Regions from separate parts of the Paenibacillus praedii genome, predicted to be linked through region 1. Evidence: riboswitches for the same ligand, from Rfam matches in the RefSeq annotation. Region 1 holds a riboswitch; each other region holds the start of a gene.
What was found. A riboswitch is a leader RNA that binds a small molecule or an ion and turns the genes downstream of it on or off. The one in region 1 is predicted to bind cyclic di-AMP.
Positions count from the first base shown of each region.

Region 1 (10,012 bases):
TTGCTGCGCTGCCAGTACAAGGGCTTGGCCTTGATTTTGTCCACGGTCTGGAGCAGAACCTAAGCTCGCTGGAGCAATACGGCTTCCCGCAGGATAAGCTGCTTGCTGTCGGATTAGTAGATGGGCGCAATATTTGGCGTTCAGATTATCGTCAGAAGCTTGCAATAATCGAGAAAATTATGGAATTTGTTCCGAAGGAGCGCATTATCCTACAATCCTCCAGCAGCTTGCTGCATGTGCCAGTATCGGCGAAAAATGAAACAGATCTGCCTTCCGAGCTGCGCGAAGCGCTAGCATTCGCTGAAGAGAAGCTGGATGAGATCGTTTGGCTGAGCGCAGCCGCTGGTGCAGAAGGCGTTGCAGCGGCCTTAGACGGTCCGTTCGCGGAGGAGCTGAAGCAAAACGGCCAGCGCATTTATAATCTGTCTGTTTCTCCGGCACGTAATAGAAAAGCGGTAGATACGGCAGCTGTAGCCGCACATCCTTCGGCAAGACATCTGCCATTCGAAGAGAGACAGAAGCTTCAACAGGAGAAATGGCAGCTTCCGTTCCTGCCGACAACAACGATCGGCAGCTTTCCGCAAACGACGGATGTTCGTCAGGCTAGGCAGAAGTGGAGAAAAAATGAGCTGAGCACAGAAAGCTACACTTCTTTCATTAATGAAAAAATAAAAAAATGGATTGAAATTCAAACGGAGCTTAACATCGACGTTCTTGTGCATGGCGAGTTCGAGCGTACTGACATGGTTGAGTTTTTCGGAGAGAAGCTGGACGGCTTTGCTTTTACGCGCAACGGCTGGGTGCAATCGTACGGCTCGCGCTGCGTGAAGCCGCCGGTTATTTACGGGGATGTCGTGTTCACTGAACCGATGACGGTTACGGAAAGCGTCTATGCGCAATCATTGACCAATCGTCCGGTGAAAGGAATGCTTACCGGTCCAATTACGATTCTGAACTGGTCCTTCCCAAGGAACGATATTACGCGCGAGCAGGTCGCGTATCAAATTGCGTTGGCATTGTCCGAGGAAGTGAAGGCGCTCGAGGCAGCTGGAATCGAAATGATCCAGGTCGATGAACCGGCTCTGCGTGAAGGACTTCCGCTTAAGCAAAGCGATTGGGATGCCTACTTGAAGTGGGGCGTACACGCCTTCCGTCTATCGACATCGGATGTGCGCGATACAACACAAATTCATACGCATATGTGCTATTGCGAATTCCACGACATTATCGATTCAATTCTAGCGCTTGATGCAGATGTTATTTCTATAGAAACATCACGCAGCCATGGCGAGTTGATTCAGAGCTTCGAGGAGCACACGTACGATCAAGGCATTGGGCTTGGCGTATATGACATTCATAGCCCGCGTGTGCCTGCCGTCGATGAAATGGTGAAAAACATCGAGCGCGCGTTAAGAGTACTTGATCCGAGCATCTTCTGGATCAATCCGGACTGCGGGTTGAAGACGCGCGGTGAAGCCGAGACCGTAGATGCCCTCCGCAACATGATGGAGGCAACTTATCAAGTGCGCAAGCAGCATGAAGTGACTGTATCGATTTAGAAATATAAGAAGCCCGACCCTTCTGCTAGAGAAGGGTCGGGCTTCTTAACATGCAAGCAACCTGATCAAACTAAAGATACATAATGCAAGGCCCGTTGACGCAGAACATGCTCTTCCGTATCCGTTGCGAATGAAGCGGAATCTGCGGAGCGTGCGGTAACATGATTGACGGCAGCGGCGAATAGATCAAATACGCGTCCATCAGGATCATCCTTGTCATAATGAAAATCTTGAAAGGGTGGAAGAGTTATGCTGCCAATGAAGCTGACAAGAAGATCACTCCAGCGCTCCAGGTCGATCGTTTCATCCGTTTCACCGACGAACATCTCACTCCAGCCAATGCCTGAATCACTTGTTATACGAAGACATGCACGATAACCGGCTGAATCAATGGCGAGAGCGGGAATGATGAAAAGCTCGATGCGAGAAACGTTTAATGAAGAGGACTGTTCGGTGTGAAACTGAAAATGATTTGAAGATTGAGACAACATAAAATAAACCTCTCCTCTTTTCGCTTACGAGGTTAGCTGTCGGATTCGGGCTAGAGAGAATGCCCTACCAGGGATACAAAGCCCTGGATTCACCCCTTGCGAGCCATTGCTTGAACGTTCGCGTTGGTTCCCCCGTTTTTTCATAAGAAAAATTCAGCGTTAATGATTTATTTCTATTTTAAACCTGAAATGACTAATTGTAAACCATTTAAGGCCTTGACATGAATGGGGCCGTCCTTAAGATAACTGTAGTCTGGAAAACGGACGGCTCTTAAATGAAAGGGAACTTCAGCCTCAAAGTTGTTTAACGGCTTCTGACGGCTGCACCCAATCTTGTGACCACTTTTCAATTTCCCTTATGATCGGCTCAAGCGCACGACCCTTCGCAGTTAATGAATATTCGATGCGAACAGGAGTTTCGGGATAGACATGGCGGTCAACAATCCCTTCATTTTCTAAGTCCTTAAATCGTTCCGATAACAATCTGCCGCTGATCGGCAAGGCCGATTGCACGGCACAGAAACGCTGCGGGCCGGACAGCAGCTGAAATATTATAAGGCCGGTCCAACGTTTGCTTATGATGTCCATTCCCTTCTGGAAACGAGGACAAAGGTTTGATTGATCCATTCGTATCACCTCTTCTATGTTCCTTCTAAGTATAGCGCTAATATCTTATTTATACAAGCTAACATCAATAAGGTTAATTACTTGACTATCCTAAATTGTAAAACTATAATTAGTTACAAATAGTAACTTTATTTTGAGGAGGCACATCCATGAACCCTTTATTTCTTGCGCATGGATCACCGATGCTCGCCGTCGAGCAAAATGAATATAGTAAATTTCTGCAAGCAGCCGGAGCTAGTTTAAAGCCTGATGCAATCGTTATTTTTACCGCCCACTGGGAAGCGGAGGACGTCACGATCTCTTCAAAGGACGATGAGTATGAAACGATTTATGATTTCTACGGCTTTCCAGATGAGCTTTATCAGGTGAAATATCCAGCAAAGGGCTCTACAAAGGTGGCTGCGCTAGTCGGCGAATTGCTAAGTGATAAGGGAATAGCTGTTGCTTATGACATAGAACGCGGACTCGATCATGGTTCATGGACGATGCTGAAGCATATGTTTCCGAAGGCGGATGTACCGGTTGTGCAGGTTTCTGTCAATCCATACCGTTCCGCAGAGGAGCAGTATCAGATTGGTGAAGCGCTGCGCAGCTTGAGCTCGCAAAATATTTTGCTGATCGGGAGCGGTGTTACAGTCCATAATTTACGTGCGGTAAAGTGGGGTCAGAAGGAGCCGGAGAGCTGGGCGGTCGAGTTTGACGAATGGCTGATCGGAAAAATGAAAGAGAACGACACGAATGCCTTATTTCGGTATGAAGAGCTTGCCCCGCATGCTAAAATGGCAGTACCGCGGGCGGAACATTTCGTACCTTTATATATAGCGCTTGGAAGCGGAAATCCAGCAGCTTCACCTAAGGTTATTTATCGCAGCTATGAATTCGGCACTTTAAGCTACTTATCGATGCAATTTTAATATTCCATAAATTTAGAGAAGGTGGATCAGCATGATTAAACCAAATATTGCAGCCATTATTAAGGATAAAATAAAACGGACAAAAAGCGGTAGCAACGATATTTACGTTGTTGGACCTGTCAAGCTTCCAGTGGAGCTGGATGGAGAAACGAAGACATTTCACTGGTACAGCTGGCTTCGCAAGGAAGCTGGCGAGGAGCTGTCAGTCGAGCAGCTGTTAGAGGATTTGAACCGCAGCTCTTATGCAGATATGCAGCAGTCAAGCGTGCTCGTCTACGGTGATTTTGAAAATAGCGACGACTCTCTTATCCGGATGCACAGCATATGCCATACAGGCGATATTTTCGGCAGCGCAAGATGCGATTGCGGCTACCAATTGAAGCAGTCGATGCGGATCATTACCGAGCATGGCTCGGGTGCGTTATTTTACCTGGCTAACCATGAAGGCCGAGGGATCGGCTTATTCAGTAAAGCGATCGCTTATTTGCTGCAGGAGGATGGCCTCGATACCGTCGATGCCAATACAGAGCTTGGCTTTGAGGACGATACGCGCGATTACAGCGATGCTATTGCCGTCCTAAAGCTGCTGCGTACAAGATCGGGATCCATTATTACGAATAACCCACGCAAGGTGGATGCACTTGGCAAAGCGGGTATGAATGTGACCGGAAGGGTTCCGCTATGGGGCCAATCCTCGGTATATAACGAGAAATACCTTCAAACGAAGGTGAAGCGTTCAGGACATTTTGGTCAAAAGCCAGAGTCGATCGTGCAATAAGTGTAATGCTTGCTTCGAGCATCCATAAATCGACAAAAACATTTTGCGTTCCTCTTCCTTTTCAAGTAAAATGAGAAAAAACTGAACTCATGTTCATATAAAGGAGTAACAACGCATGCATTCAAAGACGAGTCACTGCAAAATTGTTGATTGCACGATCCGCGACGGCGGTCTCGTGAATAACTGGGATTTTAGTGTCGAGTTTGTTCAGCATTTGTATAAAAGCTTGAACGAAGCCGGCGTCGATTATATGGAAATCGGCTACAAAAACTCACCAAAGCTATTGAAGGGCGCTGAAAGCGCAGGCCCTTGGCGCTTCCTGGACGATGAATTTCTGAAGCAGGTCATTCCGAATAAAGGCAATACGAAGCTTTCCGCGCTTGTTGATGTCGGTCGTGTCGATGAGAATGACATTTTGCCGCGCAGCGAGAGCCTGCTTGATCTGATTCGCGTTGCTTGCTACGTCCAAGATGTAGACAAGGCGCTTGAGCTTGTTAAAGTGTTCCACGATCGTGGCTATGAAACGACGTTGAACATTATGGCGCTTTCGAACGTTATGGAGAACCAGTTAATCGAAGCATTCGAGCTAATCAACAACAGTGTGGTAGACGTTGTGTACGTCGTTGACTCCTACGGAAGCTTGAAGCCTAGCGACATGAGCTATCTTGTCGATAAGTTCCGCAAGCATCTGCCGAACAAGCGTTTAGGCGTTCATGCACATAACAATCTGCAGCTTGCATTCGCGAATACGCTGCTTGCAGCGGAGAATGGCGTTGAATTGCTTGATTCCTCCGTATACGGTATGGGCCGCGCTGCGGGCAACTGCAACACGGAGCTGCTTGTAGCTGAGCTTCAGAACACGAAATACAGCATCCGTCCTGTTCTCGATATGATCGAGAAATACATGATCCCGCTTCGCGAGAAGGAAGAGTGGGGCTACATTATCCCATACATGATCACAGGCATCTTGGATGAGCATCCGCGTTCCGCAATGGCGCTTCGCGATTCTGAAGACAAAGATAAAGGCGTGGAATTCTACGATCGTCTTACAACGCCTGAAATTGCGCACAGCAAATAATAGCATAAAAGCCCCTGCAAATTTTTGAATATAATTTGCAGGGGCTTTTATGATTCTATTGACAAAGCGGAAGGGACAAGATGAAATAGGATAGAGCAAAGGACCGTTCTTTAAAGAGCGGTCCTTTGCTTTCAATCACGCATTATTGCTCGAGCAGCTCGCCATCTCCGCGAATGGCCGCCGCTTGATGCGGCTCATTCGGGTGCAGATAGCCAATGCCGCGGAAGGTTTGGCCGCTCCTTGCAACAGCTGTAAGCTGTACTCTGATGTCCTCGCTTTGCCCGAACCAAGCTAATAGCTCTCGGTCGCCTACCCCATTCACATCGACATACCATAGCCGGTCGCCATATTCCGTAACGCGCACAAGCTCGGCTGAAGTGAAGGATAGTCCCTTCGTTTGTTGTTGGTACGTTATTTCCATAGCGATAATTTCAAAGGTTTCCACGATGAGGTCCTCCTGTAAATGAAGCTATATGCAGTCGATCTTGGAACTCGCCGCATGCCTGAAATCGATTGTAATGGTAACGCCTTAATTATGCAACATTTGTAAGCCGCTGATCGTCAGAGTAGCAAATACAAAGATAAGGGGCTGAAGGAATGAAAGCGGGTCAAACTTATATAGCTTCAGGCAGACAAAGAAAAGGCCTAGGCTGGATAATGGCGGTTCTGGTTGTCTTCATGCTGGTGCTCAACGCATGCTCCTCTTCTTCGAATAATGCGTCCGATCGCGGGGACTCTGATACTTCAGCAGGCGAGTCCACGAGTGACCAAGCAGCTAAGGAGGAGTCGAGTTCGGACGGAGACAATCGGGCACCTGGCAGTGAGCCGAGTAAAGAGAAGGAAGGCGGCAACCGCAGCTATTCGAATCCCAATCAGGAGGTGCAAGCGGGTCAGCTCACGGCAGGCGAATGGGAGGATCTGGCCGCTTGGGAGCGGTTCGGCAATTTGCTGAACAGCCAAGAAGCAGACAGCAGCAAGCGGATCTGGGGCTTTTGGAATTTTCATCGGCTGGAGGTCGTTGTAACGGCGAATGGGAAGGCAGTCTCGGATGCGAGCGTCGAGCTGCTGTCCGGGAAAGAAACCGCTTGGCAAGCGCGTACGAATACAGAAGGAAGAGCGTATGTGTATGCAGGGCTTTTTGATCGGGATACGGCCAATCAAGGCAGCTTTACCGTTCGGGTGAGGGCGGGGCAGGAGAATAAAACTTCGCAGCCGCTGGAAATTCCCCAGCAGGGCAGCATGAAGGTTGATTTAGGGAGGGCAGACACGCTTTCCAATCAGGTTGATGTTATGTTTGTCGTGGATACGACCGGCTCGATGCAGGATGAGCTGAACTATTTGGAGGCTGAGCTCAAGGATGTCGTGAAGCGGGTGTCCGATGAGCATGCCAATCAGCTGGATATGCGGCTAAGCGCGAATTTTTACCGGGATAAGCATGATGATTATATCGTAAAGCCATATCCGTTCACCACAGATATTAATCAAGTCATTCGTCAGTTCAGTGAGCAGGAGGCGCATGGCGGAGGAGATTACCCTGAGGCAGTCGATCAAGCGCTAAGAGACGCCATACATGAGCACAAATGGAGCGAGGAAGCGCGCGCGCGTCTATTGTTCCTGGTGCTGGATGCGCCGCCGCATGATGATCCGCAAATAATCGATGAAATGCAGAAGCTTACGGCTGACGCAGCGGAGCAAGGGATTCGCATCATTCCGGTAGCCTCCAGCGGCGTTGACGTAGATACGGAATATTTGCTGCGGTTCATGGCTGTTGCCACAGGCGGCACCTATTTATTTCTGACCGATGACAGCGGCATCGGCGGGGATCACCTTGAGCCGGCGGTAGGCGAATATGAGGTGAAGCTGCTGAATGATCTGCTGGTTGAGGTTATTAATCGTTATGTGCAGGAGTAATGACGTGGCAGGACGTTCAAGCGGAAGCTGTAATCACGCATATGCTCCTACAGCACGAGAGTAACAAGTGTTTGAGGGTCGTAGGAGCAAATATGCGCTTACAGCACTGCCACTTACGCGGCTGTATGGTTCTGCAGCCAGGGTATTCTTAGTACAGCTTGCCTTGCCTGTAAAGCACGGTGGACAGCTTCATTACCGCGTGGATATAACAATTTTGGCGAAGCGTGTAGGGATCGCCGAAGTAGGTTGGCAGAATGCTGTTCAGCGTCCTTTGCATTTTTTCGTAAAGCATTTTGTGGACCTGCTCTTCAATGAAAAACTGCGTTTCCCGGCCCTGCAGCCATTCGAAGTACGAGACGATAACGCCGCCCGCATTCGCTAATATATCCGGTATGATAATGGCGCCTTTAGCGCTAAGCGCTTCGTCGGCTTCGCCTGTAATCGGTGCATTCGCGCCTTCCACAATGATTCTCGCTTTTATCTGCTCAACATTGTCCTTGTGAACTTGGTCCTCCAGCGCAGCCAGAATCAGCACATCCACATCCAAATAGAGAACTTCCTCGCGTCCAACAATTTGCGCCTTAATATCAAGCTCGGCGAGCGCCGTTTCGGAGGCAGGCAAATCTCCCTGGTTTCGGGCGGCGTATTCAATTAAAGCCGGAATAGACAGGCCATCCGGGTTATAGAGGGTTACGTTGCGGTCGCTTACTGCAACGACCTTATTGTTCAAGTAACTGCACTTATACGCTTCTAATGCGGCCACTGAGCCGACATTGCCGAAGCCCTGCACCGCAATTGACAACGGCCGATCCGAGTGGGCCAGCGCGGTTTGGACGAAGGGGTTTGTGCTGCCAGCGAGCCAGTTGCTCTGCGTTTTTAGGAAATCGTGCAGCATATAGCGAAACGTAAAATAGACGCCTTTGCCGGTAGCTTCTCTGCGGCCTAGCGAGCCGCCGTTGATGACGCTTTTGCCCGTGAAGCTCCCGAGGTAGGGACTGCCGGGATTGATGCTCTTGAATTCGGACATCATCCAGTCCATCTCCCGCTCGCCGGTTCCCATATCTGGGGCGGGTATATCTTTATCGGGCCCTAGCACATCGCTGAAGTATTGTACATATTTTTTGCATATGAGATAAAGCTCTTTCGTAGAATAGGCGCGCGGATTGATGACGACTCCGCCCTTGCCCCCGCCAAAAGGAACCTCGTGGAGCGCGTTTTTAAGCGTCATGAGCGCGGCGAGATTTGTCACCTCTTCCTCGCTTACGAGCTCGTGGAATCGAATGCCTCCCTTGTATGGTCCAAGCGTATCGTTATGCTGAATCCGATAAGCCGGTATGCGCACGACATTGCCGTTGTCGACGGTAATGCGAAGGAAAGCTTTATGTACTTTATTAGGTGTTGATAGAATAGCAGCAAGCGACATAAAAGCCTGCTCGCGCGCTTGTTTTTGCAAACTCGGTAAAAATGAAGGGTCTCCCATTAAAGCGCTTAAGGACTGCTGTACGATGGCGCCGGTTTGACTAGCCACGACTAAACGACCTCCCTCTGTGTTCAAAAATGAGATGATTATACGCTGGTATGAATCGTTATCACTCCGTCGAATCGGTGAAAACTTACTTCATAACTTTACCATAACGAGTTCATTAATCCAAAAGTCCCTCGCCCGCCTTCTCCATTCGCAGTTTTGTCACATTATCCATGGGGTTAATCCCTATCGTCAGCATAAACATTCTTGTAAAATAATACTTGGACAGTGAAGCGGCTGAAGCGACATCATCTAGGTTTTGTGCTGGATGCAGATGTATAATTGTTCTTTTTGCAGCGGTTTAGTAAACTGTAGCAGAACAACGTGAAGGAAGTGACATCGTGAGTTACATATCACAAGAAGAAACAGCCAATCACTTATCGCCTAGAAGGCGGTTAAAGGTTATCGTTTCTATCGTGCTGCTTATTCTAATCTGCCTGGCGTGCTCATCTCTGTGGCTCGCCCCTGAATACATATCGGCACAGCCGCAAAATGCGGCAGCCGCCTTCGAACCGCATCAGCAGGTCGGTCATGATCATACAGCGTCAGGACATCATGATGAAGGCGTTACGCTAGGAAAAGTGTTATTTTATACGGTTAGGGCTCTTTATTATTTTGCGCTAATGCTGACAGCAGGTGCGATGCTTTGGTCAATCGCCCTTCCTGCGGGAATGAATGAAGGCCAGCGGAGAATGATGGACAAATGGAGCCTGCCTGTGATCAGAGGACTGCTGCTTACTGTGCTTGTGTTCGTGTTTGTCCATATGATCAGCTTACTAAAGGGGTACGATGGCGGCAGTGCCAATGAATGGCTGCGCATTTTGACGGAAACGGCGATCGGTCGTTCTTGGCTAGGTTTAATTGCTGTGTCTCTGTTAGGCTTTGTCGTTCTGCGGCTTCAGGATTCGTTCAAAATGGTCTGGGCGCTGCTTCTGCTTGCATCGGAAAGCTTTAACGGTCATGTCAATGCGCTGCCATCGAATACAATGGCAATCGTATTCGATTTCATTCACCTTGCTGCCTCAGCCCTGTGGGCAGGCGGCTTAATGCTGCTGCTTTTCTTCTGGTATGCTGATCGCAGGGAGGCCGGATGGTTTGCTGAACGTTTCACGAAGGCTGCTTGGCTGTC
Region 1 is NZ_JBMWAM010000007.1:136,601-146,612, forward strand. Features, by position in the region: gene metE (5-methyltetrahydropteroyltriglutamate--homocysteine S-methyltransferase) at 1-1,559, shown strand, start outside; gene ACO9K6_RS09085 (hypothetical protein) at 1,625-2,050, opposite strand; cyclic di-AMP (ydaO/yuaA leader) riboswitch at 2,057-2,219, opposite strand; gene ACO9K6_RS09090 (winged helix-turn-helix transcriptional regulator) at 2,345-2,677, opposite strand; gene ACO9K6_RS09095 (DODA-type extradiol aromatic ring-opening family dioxygenase) at 2,827-3,591, shown strand; gene ACO9K6_RS09100 (GTP cyclohydrolase II) at 3,623-4,369, shown strand; gene ACO9K6_RS09105 (aldolase catalytic domain-containing protein) at 4,485-5,447, shown strand; gene ACO9K6_RS09110 (hypothetical protein) at 5,590-5,892, opposite strand; gene ACO9K6_RS09115 (vWA domain-containing protein) at 6,045-7,358, shown strand; gene ACO9K6_RS09120 (Glu/Leu/Phe/Val family dehydrogenase) at 7,507-8,886, opposite strand; gene ACO9K6_RS09125 (copper resistance D family protein) at 9,225-10,012, shown strand, end outside.

Region 2 (10,012 bases), on a different contig from region 1:
GCCGCTGCACCGTTGCAGTAACCTCATTATTTATTTTATGAAGCATAAGCGCTTTAAAAGATGACATATGCAGCCCTCCGTTATCGTCGTTTTTTTATTATTCACCATCCCTCTTTACAATACCAGTTATTCGCGCAGATTGTGAATCCCTCTAACATTTTAAGACAATCGTCGTAAACCCTCAAAATCGGGCATGAGTACCGTATCCTGCAGAAAAGCGGAAATCGTGCTGCCCGGCTCCCTCATTCGGTTGAGCGCAGCGATGGTTCCCTCCCCGGATTCAATTCCGATACCATGACCAAAATACAAATTTTTGTCCAGCATAACGACATTCTCGCCCTGCCACTCCGGCGTGTCCCGATCATGCTGGGGGTTCTTGAAATAAAGCACATCGCCCGGATAGGCTTCATCGATATTATAGGTCATATTGAGACGAAGGTCGCGATCGGTCTGCCAATCCCGCAAAAACAGATTTTGAAAATTTCGGTTAAACACGTTGTCTCCTATTGTATCAAGCACCGCCTTATAAAGAATTATGATAATGGCTCCTGCGCATTCAAAGGCATATAGCTGTCCATTCTCAAAAATATCGTTAATCGCGACCGACGGCTGCACGCCGCTCCTCAGCTGAAAGCCCCCGTTATCGGTAACCATCCAATACCGCTCGTTGGCTCTCGAATTCGAAAAGGCTGCAAAGCTAACCCCGCTCGCATACATAGCCTTTGCCGCTTCGACGATATGCGTGCGCATCTTCAGCTCGAACACCAGCGCATCGACAGTAGGATAACGATAAACGGCGGTACTCCTCTGCTTGTCTAGCAATATTCGCCGCTCCAGCTCCGACAGCATGAGGGGGCTAAGCTGAAACGTCTGACTCCCTGCAACTAAAATCACTTTTTTTCCTCCAAGTCATCATTTACTCTGATGGGTTATTGTACGTGTAAAAAAGTTTTTTGTGAGAAGTAATACATACAGAAAACTCGTGTAACCTGACGCAAATTAATACCTTCAAAGCGATGATGAGCAAACTCACGGACAGTATCGGCAGCGAATTCATATTTGCAGAAAAAAAAGACAACCGCCGGACCTCCTAACGGTCAGCGGTTGTCTTTTCTGTTTGCTCCTTGCACCGGTATTATGTATACATGGATTAATGATGCATGCCCGGCATCTCGTCGTTGGAAATAGAAAGAAAAACAAAGTGATGGCGGCTATACTTCATCTTTATCACGCTTCCACTGTCTGATCCGTTCCTCCATCAGCCGCATGAGCTCCGGATCGGTCTGCTCAAACGCATCGAAGAAATGATTCACAACCATTTGCCCATACTCCTGAACCAATCCTTCCGTCACATGCCGGGTTTGCTCTTCTATAAACTGCTCTTTTCGCTGTACAGCCCGGAACGTACTAGCCTTATTCCTGCCTTTGCCAGAGGATGTTTTCACTAAATGACCCTTCTCTGTCAGGCGATTCAATACGGTCATTATCGTATTAACGGAGAGCTCCTCGTGAAGCAAGGCTAACACTTTTTTGATCGAAACCTCATCTTCCTCTTCCCATACAATCTCCATAATCCGAGCTTCCAACGGGCCAAAAAAACGATTCAGCCCTTCTCCGCTTAGCTTCATTCGTTGAATTTTCAAGCCTGCTGCTCCTCCCCCACCCCAAGCGGCCCATGTACTTTCCTCGTCACCAAACACCAGCCTTATTTACCTGCTGGAAAGTCCTTTACCCTTGTCTGCGATTTGACTCCAGCTAAGCCCGTTATCCTTGCTTAGAAAAACGTTCATACTAGAGGTCGCTAAGGCAAACTCATTCTCTTGCTTTGGGTTTTGTGCAATATACATGATCGCATCATCAGAGGCAAGCGGCAGTACGGATAATGATGAGGTTTTATCTCCTGTATGCCGCAGCAATATACCTTTTCCTCCAATAAAAAGATCGCCGTGAATGCCAAAAGCAAGTGCAGTCACCACTTGATCTACAGGCAGTTTATGAAATTGGTCCCCAAAATCAGTTGATAGAAACGCCCCGCTGCTCGTGCTGACCGCTATCGTCGCCGGGTCGGTCGGATGCGCCGCCATCGCAATCAAATCGCCGGATATCCCGTTCATGCCGCTTCTCTCCCAGGTGAGCGCTTCATCCTGCGACCGATAGAGACCGACGGCATCAAGCTTGGCATTCGGCTGTGGATTGAACAAATAGATAGTTTCCGTCTCATAGCCGACCGCAAGCCAATGAAAATCCTCCACACCTTGAAAGTCCAATATTTCAACACTTTTTCCTAGGTCCGTACTTCTTACGATGCCAAGCGGGTCCTGAAGCTCAGAGCTTCTTGCAGGGTGACCGCTGCTGTAAAATCCATTCTTCACAGCATTAAAGCCCATATAGTCATGCTTGTCGCCCTCTAATGGCTGCCAACGATCGTTTGCATAGGATACTAAACCTTCATGCGCAGGAATGATCAATTGCTTCCCGTCGCTTGTATACCCGAGTCCATGTATATGCCTTAAGGATACACTCTCTTTATCCGTCCGGTTTATGAACATAATAATTACAAGTAAAATAAGGACAGCGATAATGGCAACAACGCCAAATTTCATTTTCGAGTTTATTTTCATGTTGGCTTTCACGTTTGCACCCCAATTTAACACTACAATATGTAGTTATTTCGATACTACATATTGTAGTATCCATTCGATGAAGTTGCAACTTTACAGGAAGCCAGCGGCATCTGTTTCATGAGCAACACCTTCCTTATGTTTTGTTTATCATAGTATTGGCCGCTCAAACGCAAGATATTTATCGGGTCAGACGATAATTTTTCAATTATTTTGCAATCCATCATAAAAAAAAAGACGATTATGAATGACTTCATAATCGTCCATTTTTATATTATTTTACTGCCATCATCGCTTCGTGTGTTTTTTGTTCTACGACACGACGAGCCGTTACATAACGATTTTCATAGTAGCTGTCGCTTAGCTTATTGATCGTAACGCCTCTGCTGGAAGAAGAATGCGCAAACTTTCCTTCTCCTATGTAAATGCCGGCATGAGAGACTCCTCTTCCGCTTGTATCAAAGAAGACCAAATCTCCCGGGCGCAGTTCATCTTTATCAACCTTTTCGCCAATTACGGACTGTGATTTAGACGTTCTAGGCAATTTCACATTAAATTTATTATAGATATGAAGAATAAAGCCTGAACAATCAAAACCGCTGGTGGTGGTGCCTCCCCATTTGTAAGGAGTTCCGACAACATCATTAATTGCGCCTGCTAATACTGTTGGTTCGGCCTTCTGCGCCAGCACGCTTCCTCCGCCAGCAAATAACATCAAACAGGATAAAAAAACAATAAACACTCTTTTCAAAACTGTTTCTCCCTTCGTTGCCTACGAGGTTAGCTTATGGGTTCGGTTGAAGATCCCTATGCTCTTGGAGTTTCCCAAAAACAATTCACCCTAGGTGGTTCCCCCGTTTCCTGTAAATCAAGAATTCGGCGTTCTTATAACTTCTCTGAATGAAAATATTCGCTTAATTTAGGCATAATCCTCCAATTAATTTATTAGAATCCTTTCATTTTTACTCATTAAACGATATTTTATTATAAACCTTGCATGAAAAAAGTCTCATCTATTTCATATTATCCAATTACGACAGGCAGGCTGACATGGGCTATCGTTCCCCGTCCGATCTCGCTATCCATATGTATTTCACCGCCAAAATGGTCGATCAGCTTCTTGACCATAAACAATCCGATCCCTTGTCCGTTTTTCTCTACATTCATTTTTTCATGCTTGCGGTACAAGCTTTGCTGCTGCTCCGCACTCATGCCGATTCCACAATCCTCGATTTCAAGCCCCAGCGTATAATTGTTGACTTCCGCCCGGAAATGTACGCAGCTGCCCTCATGGCTGTATTTCACCGCATTGGACAGCAGGTTCGAAATAATGAGGCGTAAGCCAGTCGCATTGCTATTCATAATCTCTTGCCCGGTTAACGTGATGCTCCGGTTCAATTGAATACTCTGAGTGCGCGCTTTCACTTCCATCATCGTAACCACCTCCTCAATAATAGGAAGTGGATGAATCTCGCTTGTCTGCCACAGCGCTTCCGACGTGAGCATTTGCTCCGTATTCAAAATATGCGATATCTCATGATCGATGACAGCCACATAATCCGCAATATCGGCCAGTTTTTTGGCAGCGTTTGCATTGATCTTCAGCTCCCGGTCATTTAACAGCATAGTTGCGTAGGCTTTTATAACCGTTAACGGATTCCGAACCTCGTGTGAAATAACCTGGACGAAGTCCAGCTTCTTTTTGTAAAAATCCATTTCATTCTGAATTTTTGCGTGCTCAGCCAGAGAAGGAAAGATAGCAGGCTTACCCGGATTGTAGTATAGGCGTGAGTGTGTCAACTGTTTATCCGACATGACGTATTCATGGGATTGCATCAACCGCATATGCAAGCTGGCTGTTAAGTTGTGTCCAGCATAGGCACACACCGTTAAGATGCCTAGCTGCAGGATGGCAATATCACATTCTCTCTCGTACGCATCCAACTCTTCCTCTATGTTGTCACTCTCTACCCACTCTACATTTCCCCATACTCGAATCGGAATGCTTTGATCCAAAAAGGGCTGCATGACATACATGAAGTTTTGTACCACTTTTTCCGAGGTAAAAATACCGTTCAGCGCATAAAAATCATAGCTGTCCACATATCTGATGCTGGCTATATCATCACCAAAGCCGACGACATGCAATTGCTCCTTAATGAGCTCAAATCTTTCCCTGTTATCCGTAAAAATAATTTGTTGGCCCTGCTGTACGCCCGCTATAATAAATGATACTGCATTTCCAATATACGCATCGAGATGATCGTAGGTATACAGAATATGCGCATCATTGGCAACTTGAATGCTTTCTGTTAACTGGACGATACGAGTCGTCATAGCGGTTACCCCCATCGATCAAGCAATCTAATTAATTTTAAACTTTCTATTATTATTTATTCGATATCAAGCATATTTCTCCTTCACATTTTAGTTCTTAAGCATTAAAAAAGCTGATGTGAATGGATATTCACCTCAGCCTTTATTATTATTTTTATATAATTTCACACTCATATTTATTATTTATTAACATTGCATTGATTACAGCAGACCTGCTTTCACTAGGCCGTTGCGAATGCCTTGCTCGTCCACATGAGTCGTCACATAATCCGCATAGGGCAGCAGCTCTGGGTGCGAGTTGCCCATCGCGACGCCAAAGCCTACGATCTCAAGCATTTCCTTATCGTTCAGCCCGTCTCCGAAAGCAACCGCGTCCGCTGATGTAAGCCCCAGCTTATCCAGCAGCGCCTCGATGCCTTGCGCCTTCGAGCCTCCCGCAGGAAGCACGTCAATCGCCTGCGGATGCCAGCGGATGAGTTTAAGCTCATTATTCAGGCCCTCGTACAAATGCTCGTCATTACTTTCACAGTGCAAAAACACCTGATAGATGCTATCGGTTTTCCAAAAATCTGGATTGTAGCCGGGCAAATCCACCTTTAATGAATTAACCGAATCGATGACAAACGGGTGATCCTCTTTGTCGGCGAAGAACGAATGCTCGCCTTCAAATACGAGACTGTGGCCATGCTCGCCCGCTATTTTCACCAACGCCTCCAAGCTGCTTTTTTCCATTTCACGCTTATACAGTGGAGCACCCTTATACACGACATAGGCGCCGTTCAACGTTACGAACGAATCAATCCCAAGCTTCTCCGCCAGCGGCTTAATGAAATAGGGCGCTCTGCCCGTTGCAATAACCGGCTCAATGCCCCTTTCCTTCAGCTCGGCGATCGCTCTGACTGTATCCTCCGGTATTTCCTTTTGCTCATTGATTAACGTGCCATCGATGTCAAAAAATACGATTTTGTAGCCCACTCTGGTCCCTCTCCTCTTCGTTGTTGCAAACGTATGCCGCCTGTTGTTATTTCCCTAGTATATATAATTACTTTCCGAAAAGGAATGCCGCCAGCTGAAGTCTAAGCCTTTTCCGGAATCGGTCGCTTGACGCATCCCAGCCGCATCCTGTATATTGGTAGAAATTAGTTGAATAAGCACGGCTTACGAAGGAAGCACCCGTAAGAGATGGCGTATAACGCCTATCTTGCTGGTGCTTTTTTTTGCGTTATACGCCGTCATCCGAGGAGGCCTCCCTAACATGCATACCGTTCCAAAGCCTACAGCTTTACTGCTCATCCTGCTGCTTATCGCGCTGTATCCTACCGCTGTGTCCGCTTCATCGTTCGAGTTTACCGTCACCGCCAAATCTGCCTTTGACAAAATGAAAGCAGCAGCCGACAAAGCAACGACTTCGAAATTAACGTCGCAATACACCGCTTTGCAGACGGTTCAGAAGCAAACGATCCAATGGGATACAAAGATCAACGATCTTCATTATCGAAACGAAGACGCTGAGCTGACCACGCGCCAGCGGATCAAGGAGGTTGATGCTAACAAGCTTCGAAAGCTTGAAGCGGATGTGTCTCGTGCCAAGAAGCAATATCAACCTCTGTTCAATCATTATGATACGATAAGGCAGCAGCTGAGCATCGCCAAATCCTACCAAAGCAAGACGCTCGTGAGCATACTGAATCCGCAGGTTGAAACGACAAAGGCCGCCGTGCAAATCGCGAAGCAGGATATTCGCAGCAAAGAGGCGGCGCTTAAAGCCGCAAAGGCGACGGCGACAAAAACGATGAAGCGAATAAAAGATATTTTGATCGAGAGCGACAAGGTCAATATTAAAATCAGGTCCGCAAAAAGCGCAATCAGCACCCAAAAGAAGCAGTTCACGACCGAAACAAAAATTTTGAACCAGGTCGTTCGTAAAGGCGATGCGACCGCCACGCTAAGCTCATTTACAAGGCTCATCTCCTTTACGAAGCAAGTGAACGAGCAAAAGCAAAAAATATTCGCTTATGAGCAGCAAATTTCGAGTGTCATAGCCAAAGCAAATGTCCAGCTAAGTACACAATAGAATAGAAAGGCAACTGCCGGACCCGTTCGTCGTTATCACAAGCGGTTTAGGACGAAAGCTTAGCTTTGAATTAACGCGGGATTGATCTTTCCTGCAAATAGTCGGAGGGAGACTTCCCCATGCTCCTCTTGAATACGCGGTGAAAATATGAAGCATCGCTATAGCCCAAATAATCGGATATTTCCGCGACAGTGAGCTGGGACTCTGTGAGCATGTAGATGGCCGTCTTCATCCTTGTTTGATGCACATACTCGCTAATCGTCTGATTCGTGACGTTTTTGAACAAGGCTGCGGCATAGTTGGGCGTTGTCTTAATGACATCGCCCAGCTCCTCCTTCGTCACCTTCTCACGATAATGCGTTTGCACGAATTGCTTCATACTATCGACGCGCCGATGCTTATCAGAGGATATCGCGCCCCGGTCCAATTCCTGGTTCAAGCCGATTAACGCCTCCATGAGAAGCGCCTCGGCCATAAGCTCATAATAGGCAGGCTTTTCCGTCCATTGGTGCAGCATACCCCGCAATCGTTCATGGATGACCTCATAGCAGCCTAACCGCCGCTTAAGCGGCTCTTGACGTTGAAGCACAGGCAGTCTGCTGTCGGCGGCGTTTAGACTGAAATTAACGATTATTTTCGTATGAACCACGGTAGGCACGCTTTTACTATAATAAGGAGTATTGTCGGGAATAAGCAGCAAATCGCCTTTTTCTAAAATAAGCTTCTCATGCTTGACCCAATAAACGCATTTTCCATAGGTCACTAGCGCAAGGTGGAAGGCCGTCCGCTTCCCAGTGACCTCTTCGTACCAATCGCTTCCTTTGTCTTGATGCATGTCTATAATGGTTATCAGAATAAACGCTCCCGTCCTCAATACTATAGTTCCTCTATTATACTATAGTTCATAGTTTCTTTCGAGAATTCGCGTTACAATGGTAAAAACGAGGAGGCCTACCTACATGCAAAAAACAAAAATCATCTGTACCATGGGACCCGCTTGCGAATCCGTTGAAACCGTCAAGGAAATGATTAAAGCTGGGATGACCGTTGGCAGATTGAATATGGCTCACGGAGAACTTGAAGATCACGTTATGCGTATGGAAAATATACGGCAAGCGGCGCGGGAGCTTAATACCTTCGTGCCGATCCTGATGGATATAAAAGGACCGGAAGTACGCATCGGCAAGCTGAAGGAAGCATCCTGCGAGCTTATAGCCGGTGAAGAACTCGTTCTAACAACGGAAGAAGTGCTTGGCGATGCCAGCCGTCTGCCGGTCAATTATGCTGAGCTGCCTTTGGTCGTCAAGCCCGGTAACCGGATTCTAATTGACGACGGTCTTGTGGATCTTACGGTGCTTTCCGTAAATGAAACCGAAGTACGCTGTCAGATTATAAGCGGCGGAACGCTGAAGCCTAGAAAGGGCGTCAACCTGCCCGGCATTAAAACGACCTTGCCTGGCGTAACGGAGCGTGACGTCATGCATATCGCATTTGGACTTAAGCACAATGTCGAAATCATCGCTGCTTCCTTCGTCCGCAAAGCAGAGGATATTTTGGAAATTCGCCGTATCCTTGAAGAATCGAATGCTGAGCATGTTCAAATCATTTCGAAAATCGAAAACGAGGAAGGCATGAGTAATATTGATGCGATTATCGAAGCCTCCGATGGGATTATGGTCGCTCGCGGCGATCTTGGCGTTGAGGTGCCGATCGAGGATGTGCCGATGATGCAGCGTGAAATGATCAGCAAATGCAACCTCGTTGGCAAACCTGTTATCGTCGCCACGCATATGCTTGAATCGATGCAGCAAAACCCTCGCCCTACTAGAGCCGAAGTAAGCGATGTCGCGAATGCGGTTATCCAAGGGGCGGACGTGGTTATGCTCTCCGGCGAGACGGCTGCCGGCAAATATCCGGTACAATCGGTACAGATGATGGCCACGATCGCAAAAAAAGCGGAATCGATGATCGACTACAAAGAGCAATTCGATAAGCGCAGAGCGAAGCAAAGCACGAATATTACAGAGGTTATTAGCCAAGGCGTCGTCAGCTCCACGCTTGAGCTGAATGCGAAAGCCATCCTTACCTTCACGGAAAGCGGATTTACGGCGCGTATGGTTTCCAAGTATCGTCCGCAAGCGCCAATTATTGCGATTACGCAGCATGATCATGTGTTGCCAAAAATTTGTCTGCTCTCCGGTGTTATACCGGTCAAAGGGGACAGCGTGTCAAGTACGGATGAAATGTTCGAGTCCGCAACGCGCAATGCCGTGCAAACCGGAATCGTTCAGTCTGGGGACACCGTTGTATTGTCAGCAGGCGTGCCGATCGGACAAGCAGGTGCGACTAATTTGATTAAAATTGCACAAGTATAAGGAATAAGAAAAGGGAGCTTAACGATAACCGTAGTTATTGTATGCTCCCTTTTCTCCATTGACTTGTAATTGGCGAAGATGCTGGGCTTCACTTCCGCATCAGATAGACTTAATTATCGTCGTCATCGTCGTCTTTCTCGAGCTCAATCTTCACTTCTTTTCCGTTTGAAAATTCGATTTCGAGCCTCAAGTCTTTAATCGCACTTTCCTCAATTTCAAAATAAGCCAGCGCTTGCTCAACAATTTCATCCTTGCTCATGTCATCCGTTATGGATACTTGCTCGAAAAATGCTGCAATAGCCCGTAACGCATTGGCTCCGGATAGCTTTTGGCTATCGAGCTCCATTTTCGCTTCGGACTTTCCATCATCATATTTGTACTCAGCCTTAAGCTTTTGGCCGCTCCATAGCTCAGCTTTCAGCTTAAATTCATCGATTCCATAAAGGTTTTCTTCTTCGGCTGACTCTTCATCATTTTCCACTTCGAATTCTATTTTCTTTCCATTCGAAAACCTTATTTCGATCTCGAATTCTTTAAATCCGTTATCAGCTACTTCAAGCGCTGTAAAAATTTGCGACTGTATATCGTCTCTGGACATTTCTGGC
Region 2 is NZ_JBMWAM010000017.1:82,349-92,360, reverse strand. Features, by position in the region: gene ACO9K6_RS15735 (oxidoreductase) at 1-67, opposite strand, end outside; gene ACO9K6_RS15730 (protein-glutamine gamma-glutamyltransferase) at 160-894, opposite strand; gene ACO9K6_RS15725 (BlaI/MecI/CopY family transcriptional regulator) at 1,212-1,628, opposite strand; gene ACO9K6_RS15720 (F510_1955 family glycosylhydrolase) at 1,710-2,633, opposite strand; gene ACO9K6_RS15715 (C40 family peptidase) at 2,896-3,372, opposite strand; cyclic di-AMP (ydaO/yuaA leader) riboswitch at 3,376-3,513, opposite strand; gene ACO9K6_RS15710 (ATP-binding protein) at 3,645-4,958, opposite strand; gene ACO9K6_RS15705 (Cof-type HAD-IIB family hydrolase) at 5,160-5,933, opposite strand; gene ACO9K6_RS15700 (hypothetical protein) at 6,214-7,032, shown strand; gene ACO9K6_RS15695 (AraC family transcriptional regulator) at 7,103-7,885, opposite strand; gene pyk (pyruvate kinase) at 7,992-9,407, shown strand; gene ACO9K6_RS15685 (S-layer homology domain-containing protein) at 9,517-10,012, opposite strand, start outside.
Region 2: it holds a riboswitch for cyclic di-AMP, as region 1 does, so the genes downstream of both, ACO9K6_RS15715 (C40 family peptidase) here and ACO9K6_RS09085 (hypothetical protein) in region 1, are expected to answer to the same signal.

Region 3 (10,012 bases), on a different contig from region 1:
CGCATGGGTGCTGGTCAGATTCCGATTCCCGGGTAAAAAGCTGGTAGACAGCTTGGTGGATTTGCCGTTTGCGCTGCCGACAGCCGTTGCCGGGATCGCATTGACCGCAATTTATGCTCCGAACGGTTGGGTAGGCTCGCTGTTAGAGCCGCTGGGCATCAAGGTTGCCTACTCCCCGATCGGGATCACAATTGCTCTTATTTTTATTGGATTGCCGTTTGTTGTCCGAACTGTTCAGCCGGTGCTGCAGGATTTAGAGAAGGAAACGGAAGAGGCTGCCGTAATACTAGGCGCATACAGACTGCGGACATTTTGGAAGGTTATTTTACCGGAGCTTATGCCAGCGCTGTTAACAGGGTTCGCGCTTGCATTTGCAAGAGGTATCGGCGAATATGGCTCGGTTGTATTTATTTCCGGCAATATGCCGCTTAAGACGGAGATCACGCCGCTCCTTATTATGACGAAGCTGGAGCAGTATGATTATGCCGGAGCTACCGCAATCGCACTCGTTATGCTTGTAGTGTCCTTCCTTATGCTGCTGGTCATCAATCTGCTGCAGTGGCGCATGAATCGCCGCACAGTAACGGAATAAGCCAAGTCTTACGATGGAGGGAATCTAATATGGCTGGAGCAATCACCGTCCACACCTCTGATGAGGCTGCAAAGCGGCCTCTGCATATAACCGAATCTGCACCTATTCGCTGGACGCTTATTGGAATCTCTATGCTTTTTCTTAGTCTCGTTGTTTTATTGCCGCTTGTTTCGGTATTTGTTGAAGCCTTCAAGAAAGGCGTGGGGGTCTACATCGACTCCATTACTGAACCGGATGCGCTGGCGGCGCTTAGACTTACGTTAATGGTTGCGCTGATTGCTGTCCCCATCAATACAATCTTCGGTATCGCGGCGGCCTGGGCCATCAGCAAGTTCCGATTTCGGGGCAAAAACATACTTATTACGCTCATTGATTTACCCTTTGCCGTATCGCCTGTCATTTCCGGTTTAATCTATGTGCTCCTATTCGGCGCACAAGGCTTTTTCGGACCTTGGCTCAACGAGCGGGGAATACAAATTATTTTTGCGCTTCCGGGCATGGTGCTCGCAACGGTGTTCGTAACGGTGCCGTTCGTTGCGCGTGAGCTTATTCCGCTCATGCAGGCTCAAGGCGTGCAGGAGGAAGAGGCGGCAGCAAGCCTCGGAGCGAAGGGCTGGCAAATATTTTGGAGGGTAACGCTACCGAATATCAAATGGGGATTGTTGTATGGTATCATTTTGTGCAACGCGCGGGCGATGGGCGAATTCGGAGCTGTATCTGTCGTCTCGGGCCACATTCGCGGCGAAACGAACACGCTGCCGCTCCATATTGAGATTTTGTATAACGAATATCAGTTTTCCGCATCGTTCGCGGTCGCATCGCTGCTTGTTATGCTGGCAGTCGTCACTTTAATTGTGAAAAGTATTGTGGAATGGAAGTCCGGTCAGCAAAAAGCCGTCATACCAGAGGGTTAAAAACAATAAAAAATGGAGGGGTTTTCTATGGCAAAGCCGTTTGAAGCGGATCAGCACTGGTTGGAGCGTATTGCCGATCAGGTAAGTGGAATTTCTTATGGGCAAGTTACCATTACGGTTCATGATGGTAGAATCGTACAGATCGACCGGACGGAAAGAACCCGCTATGACGGATCTTCCCAGAAGCAGGCTCCCTCCGAGCCAAAGCAGCAGTCCCGGTCGCGCGAGGCCCATTCCGCTGGTGAGACGCTCCGCATTGTGCAGTAGAACAATTGAAGCTAACTGTAAAAAGCTCCGCAACGTGGCTGTTGGCCGTGTTAGCGGAGCTTTTTTGGGTGAAGATAAAAAAAGGAGCAGCACGCTGCTCCCTCCCCATTACGAGATGATAAACTTCACAATTACGGCTACGGCGAAAATAACGGTCATAAAAGCGAGCATGCCGCCAAAACCGAATACAACATCCATTAAGTCGTGGCGCGGTTCTTCGTTGTAATGCTCGCGCGGATCTCTTATGTTTTCCATGGTTGACGTCCTCCTTGAAAGAAGCTTGGCTTTCATTAGTATACCCAAAGTTCCGAACAGTTGTAAAGCAAAGTAAAGCAATTACCGGTGACAATTGTAAGACAAAATAACGTCCAACTATGCTAAAATGTGTACAGAATGTTATGGCAGTCGGAGGTGAGAGCATGGATCAACAGTCAATGGATTGGCGTCAGGCCGAGCAGCAGCTCGCGGAAGCCAAAGGAAATATACGGAACAAGCTAGCCTTGCTCCCTGATCAGCCGGGCTGTTACTTAATGAAAAATAGTGATGGTGTTATCATATATGTCGGTAAAGCAAAGGTGCTCAAAAACAGGGTGCGCTCCTATTTTAACGGTAGTCATAACGGCAAGACACAGCGGCTCGTATCGGAAATTCGCGACTTTGAATTTATCGTGACCTCTAGCAATATGGAGGCGCTTATTCTTGAATGTAATTTAATTAAGCAGCATCATCCGAGGTATAACGTACTGCTCAAGGACGATAAAACCTTCCCTTATATAAAAATAACGAATGAGAAACACCCAAAGCTGGAAATTACGCGCCGGGTCGTAAAGGATAAAGGCAAGTACTTTGGACCGTATCCGAACGCTTACGCGGCGCAGCAGACGAAGAAGCTGCTTGACCGCCTTTATCCGCTGCGCAAGTGCAAGACGCTGCCGGATAAAGTATGTCTCTATTATCATTTGGGGCAATGCATAGCGCCATGCGAATTTGATGTGGAGCAGTCGGAGTATGACAGGATGACGCAGGAAATAACCCGTTTCCTGAACGGCGGACAAGACGTTGTGAAAGCCGAGCTTCAGCGCAAAATGGAGGAAGCAGCGGAGCAGCTTGAGTTCGAACGAGCGAAGGAATTTCGTGACCAGCTCATCGCCATCGACGAGGTGATGGAGAAGCAGAAAATTACGATGTCGGATGCGCTTGACCGCGATATTTTTGGCTATGCCGTTGATAAAGGCTGGATGTGCGTGCAAATTTTATATATGCGCCATGGCAAGCTGATCGAGCGGCGTGGGACGACATTTCCTTATTACGGGGAAGCTTATGATGACTTTATGACCTTCGTCACGCAGTATTACAGCGACAATCCAGCGCTGCCGAAGCAAATATTGCTGCCGCAGCCGCCAGAGCAGGAGCAGGCTGACGCGTTCGTCCAGGAAGAGCCTCCTGTTAAGCAAGAGGCTGCCGAAGAAACGAAGGAAGAAGCATTCACGCCTGAGGAGCAGGCTGGATCGCGAGCGGATGACGTGATTGCGTCCCTCCATAGCTGGCTGAAGGTAAAGGTGCTCATGCCGCAGCGCGGCCGCAAGAGTGAGGTCGTGACCATGGCAATAGACAATGCCAGGGTCATGCTTGACGAGAAATTCCGGTTGATCGAGAAGGATGAGGAGCGAAGTGTCAAGGCTGCGGAATCTTTGGCCGGCTGGTTAGGGCTGGGGGAGATTCGCCGTATTGAAGCGTTTGATAACTCGAATATTCAAGGCACGAACCCTGTGTCCGCTATGGTCGTATTCACAGACGGCAAGCCGGACCGTAAGGAATACCGCAAATATAAAGTGAAGAGCGTACAAGGTCCTGACGATTATGAGACGATGCGCGAGGTGATTCGCAGACGCTATGAGCGGGTACTGAAGGAGGGACTGACGCAGCCTGATCTTATCGTTGTCGACGGAGGCAAGGGTCAAATATCGGCAGCGCTGGACATATTGGAAAACGAGCTTGGCCTTTATATTCCCGTATGCGGCCTGGTGAAGGATGCAAAGCATAAAACGGCGCAGCTTATGACGGGCGATCCGGCTGGAATTGTGCCGCTGCCGCGCGACAGCCAGGAATTTTATTTGCTGCAGCGCATACAGGATGAGGTTCACCGCTTTGCGATTACGTTCCACCGCGAGCAGCGCGGCAAGTCGATGATTGAATCGAAGCTGGACTCGATTCCCGGCATTGGCGAGAAGCGCCGAAAGGTGCTGCTGAAGCATTTTGGTTCTATTAAAAAAATAAAAGAGGCCGCAGTCGAAGACTTTCGGCCCCTATCTATCGGTGAAAAGTTAGCTTCTCAAATTATTGCTGCTCTAAATGAGGAGTCGTCGTAACGGACGGCTTCTTTTCTTTTTTGCTGCTGAAATATTTGATCATCCAAGCGATCGGTACAGGCAGGATAGTGAAGAAAATAGCGGAAACGATGTTTGGCGCTGAACCGATTGTCAACAACGATATACCAACGGCAACGCTGTTAAATATCGCATGGGTAAACATCGCTGTAATGAGCCCGTATCGCACAAATATAAAACTGAATAGGAGCCCGATAATCATTAGCTCTATTAACCTTGTTGTTGAGGGGTAGAATGGATACATGACATGTCCAAGCGCCCAGAATAATGTCGGCAGCAGCGCTGCGGCGAATGTGTTTTTGAACCATTTGCGGAACAAACCGATCCCGAAGAAACGGAACACCGCTTCCTCCGATATGGCTGCCGCCCAGGCAAGAACAGGCATAAGCCATAGGATGCCCATGTTATAGGGCGATTGTGTGGCATCTGTTGTGCTCCATGTGCCGATCGTGAATTCGAGAACTCTAAATATGACGGCTTGTATGGCGAAGAGGATGATCGCGAATAAATACGACAAGCCCATGCTTCGCCAAACATAATTTCCGTAGCCCTGCTGCCCGAAGCGTGGCCACAATGCGCGCCCCTGCGCCTTCCACAGCCCGTCGCCGGCGATAAGCGAGATGTAAATGGAGCCTGCCATCGGAATGGCAAGGAATACGGTGAAGATGGCCGTAATGAGAATAGCGGAGTCAGCAGCATCCATTTCGCCCATGGATGCGCGAATCCCGTCCAGAACGTTCAGATTCATGATGACATAAGTAATAAAGAATATGATGGTCAGCACAATCCCATACTTAAACGAGGTGAATTTGCGATAAAGCACTGCGTAAATAATGGCTAGAATGCCCAATACAATGCTCATGCAAAGGTACCCGATGCCGGTCAGCCAGCCAGCCAGCGAATCCTGTCCTTCTACATACTTGACATAGTCAGATGGTGCGACGAAGGCAGGCTTGTATTTTGTAATGACTACGCGGTTATCAATGAAGCGGGCGTCTACGTCCACGTTTAGTGCCGCATCTTTTATGCTGTAGCCTGCAGGCTTCGAATACCATTCGCCATTTTCAAACACTTGCCCGCTGCTTATTTCCTCTGTACGAAAGCCTTGGCTTACTAAAAAGTCGGCGGCAGCCTGCTCGATATCTGCTTCGGCAAGCGGCTGTCCATCTATATGAAGGTTCCAAGCGACGACGTCGCCGCTTTGCATATGCACATAAACGAAGCCGCTGCCCCGCGGCTCGAATTTTAGTTCGACCTGAAAGGTATCCGTAGGGTAACGGGCGTCGTATTGATCGCTGTAGTCTGTAATTAGTTCTTCCTTGGACAGGTAGCCATTCATCATTTTATCTGTTTGATGCACGGCTTTAGCGGATTTGACCGCGAGTCCGGCTTGCTGCTCCGCGAACGCTGCGGCCTGCTGTTCCGCTTCTGATTTGTCAATTACCTTTGTAACATATTCGCCTGAAGAAATTGACTTCAACATCGGGCTAATATCCAAGTATAGATAAATAGCAAAGCAGGCGAGAGCGGCCCATACAAATCGTTTCCATTCATTCGGTTTAATTGAATCGATCATTAGTTCACCTCAAGTAAATGTATTATTAAATGTACTATTCCATTACCATATCATATTAATCCCTGAATTATCCAACCCAAAAGTACGTTTGCGGTCAATAGAATGAGAAATAACGATGTGCAACAAGCTTTAGGGATGCTGTTATTGGCGGTTGCCCGTTTTTGGTCAAAAATCGTCTCTTTTGTACTTAATGCAAGCTTTATATGGGGCCTGCTTTGGGATTATAATCGTAAACGTCATACTAAATGAATAACACAGCCGAATTTCCTTAGGAAAACGGGGGAACCATAAAGCCGTCGCACAAAATGAAACAAGCTGCTCGTCAAGCTGTTCTCATGCGGAGGCAAGGGGTGAATTTTAGCAAGAGGAACATTTTCTCAAGCTAATTAGGGCCGCCTGTCCAGGCCCGAATCCGTCAGCTAACCTCGTAGGCGTATTGGAACAGGACTCATCGCACAGAGCACTTGAGTTTCCAGTGCTTTTTTTTATGCCCGCAGAGTGCCTGCCGATTATAACACAACATGCAAAAGAAGGTTGGTACATGAAAATCAGTTGGAATATATGGAAAGGGTCTCCGCCGCGTGTTTTGGTTACGGGCTTTGCGCTTATTATATTATTAGGAGCTTTCCTGCTATCTATGCCTTTTGCTTCGGCAACTGGCGACCGGCTTCCATTTATAGACGCGTTATTTACTGCGACCTCAGCCACCTGTGTTACAGGTCTGGTGGTGGTGGATACAGGAACTTATTTCTCTGTTCCGGGTCAAATTATATTAATGGTACTGTTTCAGCTAGGCGGCTTAGGGTTTATGACGATGGCCACGCTCTTCGCGCTCGTGCTGCGCAAGAAGATTTCTTTGAGGGAGCGGCTGATTTTGCAAGAAGCGATGAATCAGGCCAGCATGGAAGGAATCGTTCGCTTAATTCGGCGCGTAATTATTTATTCTCTGACCATAGAGCTGATTGGCGCGACATTCTTTGCATTCCGGTTCGCAGCGGATATGCCGCTCGGCAAAGCGATTTATTTTGGCATCTTCCACTCCATTTCAGCCTTTAACAATGCCGGCTTTGACATATTTGGCGATTTTCGAAGCTTGACGATGTACGTCACCGATCCTGTTGTGAATATTACAGCGATGCTGCTTGTTGTGTTCGGGGGTCTGGGTTTCGTCGTCTTGTCAGACTTGTCGGAGCTTCGCAAAAATCGCAGGCTGTCACTGCACAGTAAGGTTGTCTTAACGATGACTGGCTCGCTTATTGCATTCGGAACGGTGGTCATTTTCATATTTGAATTTTCGAACCATTTGACACTGGGCCCGCTCGATTGGGGAGGGAAATTATTTTCATCGTTTTTCCAATCGGTTATGCCGAGGACAGCCGGCTATAACTCGCTTGATTTGAGTGTACTGCGTCAAGCTACACAGTTTTTTATAATTATATTGATGTTTATCGGGGCCTCTCCGGGCTCGACGGGGGGCGGGATCAAAACGACGACGTTCGCTGTGCTGATCGGGGCCGTATTGGCCATGATTCGAGGTCGTGAGGATATTGTGCTATTCCGCTATCGCTTGGGCAAGGACCGCATCTTTAAAGCATTAACGATTACGATGCTGTCGCTTGGGCTCGTCGTTTTCGTCACGATGCTGCTTTCCATGATAGAGGATCATAAGTTCCTTGATTTATTGTTCGAAGCGACCTCGGCATTCGCCACAGTGGGATTATCGCTTGGCTTAACGCCAGAGCTGTCCGAGATTAGCAAAATTATTATTGCCATTACGATGTTTGCCGGGCGGCTTGGACCGTTAACGCTAGCTTATGCGCTGGGTAACGGAGCAGAAAAAGAATTGTACCGGCATCCTGAAGGGAAAATTACGATTGGATAGGGGAAACACAAGTGGGGATTAAGAAAAGTCAGTTTGTAATAGTCGGCCTGGGACGATTTGGCTCTAGTCTGGGACGGGAGCTGGTAGAGCTTGGTCATGAGGTGCTCGGTATTGATAAGGACGAGGAGGCCGTTCAAGATATGAGCAGCTTGCTGACGTATGCGGTTTCTGCCGATTGTACGGATGAAGAGGCGCTGCGATCGCTTGGCGTGCGCAACTTTGACTGCGGTGTCGTTGCGATTGGCGATGATATACAAGCAAGTATTTTGACGACGATTCTGCTTAAGGATCTGGGTGTAAAGAAGGTTGTGGCTAAGGCTATGAGTGAGCTGCACGGTCGTGTGCTTGAGAAAATTGGTGTCGATCGCGTCGTTTATCCAGAGCGTGATATGGGAATTCGAGTAGCGCATCAGCTAGTTTCGCCTAACCTACTTGATTACATCGAGCTTTCCAAGGATTACACGATCGCAGAGCTAGCCGTACCGCAATGCTTAAACGGTAAATCGCTTCATGATCTCAATCCGCGGGCTCGGTTTGGCTGCAGCATCGTAGCGATTAACAAGCCTGGCGGCATTATTATTGCGCCTACCGCAGTTGATGTGCTGACGGAACGCGATGTCATGGTTATTATTGGTACAAATGAGCAGATTGAGGATTTTGAGGCTACGGTTATCCGTTAGTGTTTTGTACGGATGTTTAATAGTTTAATTGGAAAAGATGAAGGACAGCAGCCTTATTTTAGAAGCTGCTGTCCTTTTGCGTAGGGAAGTTCGCGGCTATTTCATTAATCCACATCCGTACAGTAGGGCTTAATGCGGCTCCATCGGCATGGATAAGCGATGTCATGCGTTTCGTATCCTCCAGCTCGCGGATCGGAATGACGAGAAGCTCATTATCCTCAAGCAGCTGATGGCGCATATAGGAGTGCGGAAGCAGGGTTGCTGCTCTGCAGGTGTGCAGCAAGCGAAGGATCGCTTCGAAGGAGTCAATCTCCATTCGCACATCCGGCTGCAAATGATATTTATCGAACAGCTCGTCCGTCAACAGACGGTACCATGTTCCTTTGGAGAACAGGATCATCGGCATGCCGGTCAAATCCTGAATGCCCAGCGTTCCTTTATCGGTAATGACCTGATTACGCGGGAGCACGAGCGATAGATGATCCTCGAACAACGGAATGCAGCGCAGCGTCGAGTCCTCAATGCTGGAAGCAACGACTCCGATATCAACCTTATGATCGCGGACCAGCGAGACAATTTCATGTGTTTTGCCGGTAACGGCTTTAATATCGATTTCCGGATGGGTGTCCGTCAAAGTGCGAATGAGATCGGGCAGCGTCGTTTGCAGCGTCGTCAGGCTGGCGCCGATCGTCAGCGTAGTATGGCCTAGGGCGGTGAAGTCAGAAACGGCCTGCAAATATTTGCGATGCAGCTGCCTCACCTCGAGCGCGTATTCATAGGTAAGCTGGCCGATTCGGGTGAGCTCTAGTCGTTTTCCGATGCGGCGGAATAAAGGCGTACCGATTTCTTGCTCTAGCTTCGCTATTTTGCGTGATAGCGCAGGCTGAGATAAATTGAGCAGGACGGATGCTTTGTTCATGCTTGACTGCTCAACGATAACGGTGAACACATGCATCTCTTCATTCATGGAAGTACTCCTTATGTCGTTTTGTTATAAGAATTTATAAAAAATAAGCAATTCCATTATAAGCTGAAAAGGAGTAGGATGGGAAGTATGGCTAATCTGTGTCAAGAATTGTTGACGGGTGTACATGCTGGGGTTACAATGTAGAATGATTTGTTAAAAATGCATGAGAGCACTCACAGTTTTGAAAGGAGAAGGAATGACATGAAAGGAAATTCGTATTTCTCGCGCAAGCTTCACTCGCTTCTCGGGATCATTCCACTCGGCGGATTTATCGTCGTGCACGGATTGACAAATTACCAGGCGTTTGAGCGAGGACCCGAAGGCTTCGACAAGGGCGTGCATTTGATCAACAGCTTGCCGCTTATTCCAGTGCTCGAGATTTTCGGTATTTACCTCCCGTTATTGTTCCATGGTATTTACGGCTTATATGTCGCATATCAATCGAACACTAATACAGGACGCTTTAAATACGGCCGCAACTGGGCATTTACCGCTCAGCGAGTTACAGGGGTTATTACCTTTGTATTCGTGTTCTGGCACGTATATCAAACAAGGATGCAAATCTACCTCGGCAATATTACACATGAAGAGCTTGGCTCCACGATGCATCATATCGCGAGCAATCCGACATACTTTGTCCTTTATGTAATCGGGGTGCTTGCTGCTGTATTCCATTTCAGCAATGGACTATGGGCATTCCTCATAAGCTGGGGAATTACGATTAATCCTAGAGCGCAGCGCATTTCT
Region 3 is NZ_JBMWAM010000003.1:102,462-112,473, reverse strand. Features, by position in the region: gene cysT (sulfate ABC transporter permease subunit CysT) at 1-592, shown strand, start outside; gene cysW (sulfate ABC transporter permease subunit CysW) at 622-1,506, shown strand; gene ACO9K6_RS04595 (YezD family protein) at 1,534-1,773, shown strand; gene ACO9K6_RS04590 (YqzM family protein) at 1,882-2,028, opposite strand; gene uvrC (excinuclease ABC subunit UvrC) at 2,208-4,142, shown strand; gene ACO9K6_RS04580 (CPBP family intramembrane glutamic endopeptidase) at 4,111-5,736, opposite strand; cyclic di-AMP (ydaO/yuaA leader) riboswitch at 5,983-6,185, shown strand; gene ACO9K6_RS04575 (TrkH family potassium uptake protein) at 6,278-7,618, shown strand; gene ACO9K6_RS04570 (potassium channel family protein) at 7,636-8,298, shown strand; gene ACO9K6_RS04565 (LysR family transcriptional regulator) at 8,357-9,265, opposite strand; gene ACO9K6_RS04560 (succinate dehydrogenase cytochrome b558 subunit) at 9,467-10,012, shown strand, end outside.
Region 3: it holds a riboswitch for cyclic di-AMP, as region 1 does, so the genes downstream of both, ACO9K6_RS04575 (TrkH family potassium uptake protein) here and ACO9K6_RS09085 (hypothetical protein) in region 1, are expected to answer to the same signal.